Regions from separate parts of the Exiguobacterium sp. TDN 0502 genome, predicted to be linked through region 1. Evidence: predicted binding sites of a transcription regulator. Region 1 holds the regulator's gene; each other region holds the start of a gene.

Region 1 (2,279 bases):
TAAAGCTGAGTTTAGAGCCAGAGAAATCGTGACAGCCGGGTTTAAATGTGCACCACTTGCTGCAGCCACATAAACACCCGTCATGACGGCAAGACCCCAAGCGAGCGTAATGACGATCCATCCGCTGTTTTCCGATTTCGTCTTTTTCAAGACGACACCGGCGACGACACCATCCCCAAGCAGAATGAGAATCATCGTTCCAATCAATTCACTTACAAAGTTGCTCATGCAAAAACCCTCCCTTTGGATTAAAGCAGATAATGGCCTTTCCCCTTTAAACTACTCCGAATTGAGAACGTTTTCAATACATATAATTGAAATATAGGAATGGAAATTTTTTATTTTGATGTTTAAAAATACGTAAAAGTGGATAAGAAAAAACCTCTTCCTACCTACTGTGAGGAAAAAGAGGTGTCAGCGGCGACGCTTTTTTCGTTTTTTAGGACGAAACCAGCTACTGGAATAATCTAGTAGGATATGAATCGTGCTTGCTACCATGATCCCGACGATAAAAGCGGGTAAGGAAGCGAACCAGGTGTCAATCGTGTCAGCATCTAAAACCTGAAAATATAGGCTGAGAAACAGCAAAGGAATCAGAATCGCGGCACTGTAGAGAAGCCGGATGACATCCCCGATGATCAATCCGTGTGACCAGATCGAGCGGTGGGGCATGATTTTGACATAAGGCATCCATAAGACTCGAAATGGTCCGAAGCGATAGTAGGGTTCCGACTTTAAATCGAGGTCGGGTGACAACCAAAGAGTGCCGACAGCAATCCCGATGGCAGTCGGTAACCAGTCCGTTTGCTGTGTTGCGACCGAATACGCAACGTAACCCGTCAGTGCAACGGTGTTGACGGTATCATGTACATTTCCTGAAGGCATGAAAAAAGACCAGTCGTAAACTGGTCCCTCCGTCAATGAATCGTCCGATACACGCCGATTACCTTACCAAGAATCGAGACATTATCGAAATACATCGGATCCATCGAGTCGTTTTCTGGCTGTAGACGTACCTGTTGATCTTCTAAGAAGAACCGTTTCACCGTCGCTTCGCTATCTTCGGTCATAGCCACGACGATTTCTCCGTTTTCTGCTGTGTTTTGTTGGCGCACGATGACACGATCGCCGTCAAGAATACCTGCGTTAATCATGGATTCACCATCAATCGTCAACATGAAGACCGTTTCATTCCCTACATAATGTGCAGGAAGCGGGAACTGTTCTTCGATATTTTCGATTGCTGTAATCGGAAGACCGGCTGTGACTTTCCCGATGACGGGAACATGGACGATAGCTTCCGTGATTTCTTCAGGCTTATCAAGCAATATCTCAATCGCACGTGGTTTCGTCGGGTCACGGCGAATCATTCCCCGTTTCTCGAGTCGATCCAAATGACCGTGTACCGTCGAGCTAGACGCGAGTCCGACTGCTTCTCCGATTTCACGAACTGATGGTGGATACCCCTTCAGTTTCACTTCAGAGACGATGTAGTCGAGAATCTCTTGTTGGCGCTTAGACATTTTCCGCATACGAATTGCCACCTCTTTCTGGATTGAAGTTTGAAATGTAAGAATATATGTTTCTAAATTCACTATAACATAGAACGAATGAGCGTACAAACAATTGTTCGACATTTTTGTGTTGACCGAACACGGGTTCTGTGTTTATTATGAGTTATGCGAACAATTGTTCCGCGAACATTTATTCTAACTCATTCATTTCATATCTGGAGGGATTCATGATGATTCATACGATTCGTACTCATGCTTTTTCAATTCTCTTCTATGCTTTAAGTATTGCCTTCGTGATCTTTTTACTCACGCCGCGTCCGGATGAAAAAGTGGCACAGCTGATGACAGCGTCCGTAACGGTTGACGAGAACGCTACAGTCGAACAAATTGCTGAAGTTTACAACGACGGTTCGATGTCTGATGAAGAATACGTCAATTGGTTGATCAAAAATAATGATGTCGAGACAAAACATGTCATCTCAAAAAGCAAAATCGTTGTACCAATCGCACAACAATGACAAAATGGAAAAGTTGTGAAAGAACGAACAGGGATGTGAGGTACGATGAAGGTCGTGATTTATTGTCGGGTGTCGACCGACAAAGAAGCACAAGATAGTTCAATCGAACGCCAACGGATGGAACTTTCAAAAGTTGCGTCGCATAAAGGATTTGATGTCGTAGAGATCGTCTCTGAAAAAGAGAGTGGATACGATGTTGATCGTGAAGGGATGTTAACGGTACTTGATTACGTGACACGTGACGCGG
Region 2 (2,279 bases), on a different contig from region 1:
CAGTGTACTCATGGGTTCACCTCCCCTTTGCAAGGTGTTTCTTAGTTCATTTCGGTATTTCATCGAAGCTGTCTAAAAAACGTACATCTATATTGTACGGATAGCACTCGTTCATTGTCAACGAACGGACGGGAAAGAATTCCACTGTTTTCCTCTTTTACACTAAAAAAAGAGAGGATTCGCAAAGGAATCCTCTCTTGAACGGTTTATTCAGCAAATAGATCTTCTGGTTGTTCCGCTTCGAAATCTACCGGCTCTTCGCGATCGACGAGACCGTGATGTTCACGAATCAATCGTTCGACTTCTGCTGCGACTTCCGGATGCTCGACCATATATTGCTTCGCATTTTCACGTCCTTGACCGAGACGTTCTGAGTTGTACGAGTACCAGGCACCACTCTTTTGAACGATATCGAGATCTGTTCCGATGTCGATCAACTCACCGACCTTCGAAATCCCCTGTCCATACATGATGTCAACTTCCGCTTGTTTGAACGGAGGCGCGATCTTGTTTTTGACGACCTTGATTTTCGTTTTGTTACCGACGACGTCCGTACCGTTTTTCAACGCTTCCGCACGACGCACTTCTAAACGAACAGACGAGTAGAATTTGAGTGCGCGACCACCTGGAGTCGTTTCCGGGTTCCCGAACATGACACCGATTTTTTCACGGATTTGGTTGATGAAGATGACAATCGTCTTCGATTTGTTCGTTGCACCAGATAATTTCCGAAGCGCTTGGCTCATCAAACGCGCTTGAAGACCGACGTGTGAGTCACCCATCTCGCCTTCGATTTCTGCTTTTGGTACGAGTGCTGCAACGGAGTCGACGACAAGAATATCGACCGCACCAGAACGCACGAGTGCTTCCGCGATTTCAAGTGCCTGCTCCCCAGTATCCGGTTGTGACAACAGAAGCTCTTCAATGTCGACACCGAGTTTATTGGCATAAGCCGGATCGAGCGCGTGCTCGGCATCGATGAACGCCGCTTGTCCGCCTTGTTTCTGAACTTCTGCGATTGCGTGAAGTGCAACCGTCGTTTTACCTGACGATTCAGGTCCGTATACTTCGATGACCCGTCCACGTGGGTATCCACCTGCACCTAGGGCAATATCTAATGTAATCGATCCAGAAGAGATTACTGATACCTTCTGATCCGCATTTTCTCCAAGTTTCATGATAGAACCTTTACCGAACTGTTTCTCTATCTGGCGTAACGCCATCTCAAGTGCTGCTTTACGATCACTCACGTAGCAGGCCTCCTTTTAATTATCTTACTGAGATTATTGTACTTCTTTTGAGACCGAATGACAAGCATTTTACGAACATTTATTCGCATACTTACACTTTGAGCATTTTTAGTGCCCCGATGCTTTTTCGAGATGTTTCAGTAACAGGAAGTAGGTATCCTTAACGGCACGCAGTCGAATCATGCCTCGATCGAACGATGGATACTGCCACTCGACGATCCGTGTCCCGTGGGCGTCCGCAACAGCACAATAGACGGTTCCGACCACTTTCCCGCTGTTACTCGTCGGACCGGCTTCTCCCGTCAAGGCAACGGCGATATCAGATTGATACAGCTCTCGCGCTCCTTCAGCCATCGCGATCGCCACCTCTTTACTGACCGCTGTATGCTCTTTCAGAAGATCCCCTGGTACTGATAACACGGCTTGCTTCGCTGCATCATCATAAACGACGGCACTTCCGCGTAAGACTTGACTCGCACCGCTGACATCGACGAAACCACTCGCGACGGCTCCTCCCGTCAATGATTCAGCAAGCGACAGTGTCAAACCAGCTTCTTGATACCGTTTCAGGACGACTTCCGGCAGACTCGTCTCGCCGTATCCATAAAAGTACATCCCGACTTCAGCAAGGACGTGTTGCTCGAGTTCGTCGAGTTTGCGATCGGCTTCGTGTTGATCAAGTGCTTTAGCCGTCAGGCGCAACCGGACTTCAGCGAGTTCGGCATAGGGGGCGACGGATGGATTTTTTGCCTCTTTGATCAACGTTTCAAGCCGGTCGTTTAGCGCCGATTCCCCGATACCGAAGAAACGCAGCGTCCGGGACCGGATCGTTTCTTGACCGAAAAGATGACCGAAGTGATCCTTCAGGATTTGCTTCATCTCACGCGGTACACCGGGCAAGACGATGTACTGGTGATGTTCGGTCTGGACCGACATACCGGGTGCAAGGCCTGCATCATTGCGTAAAACCGTCGCGCCATCGATGACTAACGCTTGTTTCCGTTCATTATTCGTCATCTCCCGCTGGCG
Region 3 (2,279 bases), on a different contig from region 1:
TGTCTTGATTTCCGAGTGCATGTAGTTGACCTTGACACCATTCTCTTTCAAGTAATCGGTTAAGTCTTCCGCCATCTTCTTCGTCAGTGTCGTGACGAGGACACGTTCATTCTTCGCCACCCGGTCACGAATGTTATCCATCAAGTAATCGATTTGACCCGTGATCGGATGAATCTCGATCGTCGGATCGACGAGACCGGTCGGACGGATGATTTGTTCGACCATCTCTTTCGAATGTTCGAGCTCATACGGTCCTGGTGTCGCCGAGATATAAATCGCTTGACTGACCTTTTCCTCGAACTCCTCGAACCGTAGCGGTCGGTTGTCTTTTGCGGACGGGAGACGGAAGCCGTGGTCGACGAGGACTTGTTTCCGCGCCTGGTCGCCGTTATACATCCCGCGAATTTGTGGCAACGTGACGTGCGATTCATCGGCTACGAGCAAGAAGTCTTTCGGGAAGTAATCGAGCAACGTATACGGTGTTGCTCCTTCCGGCATCAAGTTCAAATGACGTGAGTAGTTCTCGATTCCGGAGCAATAGCCCATCTCACGCATCATCTCGAGGTCATAGTTCGTTCGTTGCTCAAGGCGTTGCGCTTCAAGTAGCTGATTGTCTTCGCGTAATTTCGCGAGTTGGACTTCCAGTTCCTTCTCGATGTTCGCGATCGCTTTCTGCAGACGGGTATCCCCCGTCACGAAGTGGGACGCCGGGAAGATCGAGATGTGTTCGCGGTCCGCGACGATCTCACCTGTCAGCGGATCCATGTCACGAATCCGTTCAATCTCATCACCGAAGAACTCGACCCGGACACACTGTTCATCGCGTGACGCCGGGAAGATTTCAACGACGTCTCCACGGACGCGGAACCGTCCGCGCTGGAAGTCGATGTCGTTTCGCTCATACTGAATGTCGATCAAGCGACGGAGCATCTCGTTGCGCCCCATCTCATTACCGACACGCAGTGACAAGACGTGGTTGTTATACTCTTCCGGGTTACCGAGACCATAGATGCACGAAACGGACGCGACGATCAAGACGTCCTCCCGTTCGAACAGGGCGGACGTCGCCGAGTGACGCAGTTTATCAATCTCATCGTTGATCGAAGAGTCTTTCTCAATGAACGTATCCGTCGATGGGACATACGCTTCCGGTTGGTAATAATCATAAAAACTAACGAAGTATTCGACCGCGTTATTCGGGAAGAATTCCTTGAACTCCGAGTAGAGTTGTCCCGCTAGTGTTTTGTTGTGGGCAAGGACGAGCGTCGGTTTCTTGATTTCCTTGATGACGTTCGACACCGTGAACGTCTTCCCGGTCCCGGTCGCCCCAAGCAATGTCTGATGTCGTTCGCCTTGCTTCAGTCCAGTCACCAATTTCTCGATTGCCGTCGGCTGATCACCGCCTGGCTCAAATGGTGAAACGAGTTCAAAATCCATCGTTTGCTTCCCCCTCATCACGTTAAAAAATCTATTTCTATTGTATCACTTTACGAACAAACATTCGATTATGAAGTGCTCCTTTTAGGAAGTTACCCTTTTTTTCGAAAATGCAAAAGTTTCTTTTTGTCCGGACAAGCATTCCTCGTTCCTTCCGACTAAAAAATCCCCATCACGCGTTTGCGTGACAGGGATCTCTTTAGTGCAGGGAGCGAATCTTCGTCCGACCATGGACCGGCTCGTTGACGAACAGGATACCGAGCTCATGGTGGTCTTGTTCGTAAAAGGCACGTTGCGCAAACCGGATGTCACCGTTATGGTTCATGACTTCAAGACGGAGATACGGTTTGTGTTTTTGAATGGCTTCGTAGAAGGACGTTTCCGAATCGACCTTCTCTCCATTGACCTTATAGATCGCTTCGCCCGGAATCAAGCCCATCTCGGCTGCCGGTTTATCGGGAAGCGTCCCGAGAATGACAGCACCACGTGTTCCATTGAGGAACAATGGTGTCTGCGCCCGGTTCAAGCGTTTGACCCGCTGATGTAACACAATGTGCAGGACGAGCAACAAAACGATCCCGTACAGCCATTCGGCTTGACCGGTGACGTATGCAAGGACTGTCAACAGAATCGCGACAAGACTCGTGATCAAACGCCCTTGGACGAGCGGACGCATCAATTCTTTCGGCAACTTGCCCGTAAAGAGGAAGCTGAAGCCGATCGGTAACCAGAGCACGATCGGAACGAGCTCCGGGAAACTGTAGCGTGGCCACCACGTCTCAAGGACGTCACCTGGAACGAAGACGAGCAGTGGCAACAGCCAAAGTTTATTCGCTGACAGC

What was found. Region 1 encodes LexA, which represses DNA repair genes until DNA is damaged. Its sites were predicted from a motif close to CGAACATATGTTCG; they were not measured.
Region 2: a site for LexA is predicted at 1,323-1,336, ahead of recA (recombinase RecA). Genes of this name have one in related genera too.
Region 3: a site for LexA is predicted at 1,491-1,504, ahead of uvrB (excinuclease ABC subunit UvrB). Genes of this name have one in related genera too.

What each region holds. Positions count from the first base shown of each region.
Region 1 covers NZ_JBOZGJ010000004.1:20,512-22,790, forward strand. Annotated here, with positions in the region: gene ACRPK8_RS05900 (MIP/aquaporin family protein) at 1-228, opposite strand, end outside; gene ACRPK8_RS05905 (metal-binding protein) at 415-885, opposite strand; gene lexA (transcriptional repressor LexA) at 918-1,532, opposite strand; gene yneA (cell division suppressor protein YneA) at 1,745-2,032, shown strand; gene ACRPK8_RS05920 (YneB family resolvase-like protein) at 2,078-2,279, shown strand, end outside.
Region 2 covers NZ_JBOZGJ010000003.1:48,581-50,859, forward strand. Annotated here, with positions in the region: gene rny (ribonuclease Y) at 1-12, opposite strand, end outside; gene recA (recombinase RecA) at 207-1,250, opposite strand; gene ACRPK8_RS04860 (competence/damage-inducible protein A) at 1,359-2,279, opposite strand, start outside.
Region 3 covers NZ_JBOZGJ010000001.1:401,399-403,677, forward strand. Annotated here, with positions in the region: gene uvrB (excinuclease ABC subunit UvrB) at 1-1,437, opposite strand, end outside; gene ACRPK8_RS01960 (PDZ domain-containing protein) at 1,637-2,279, opposite strand, start outside.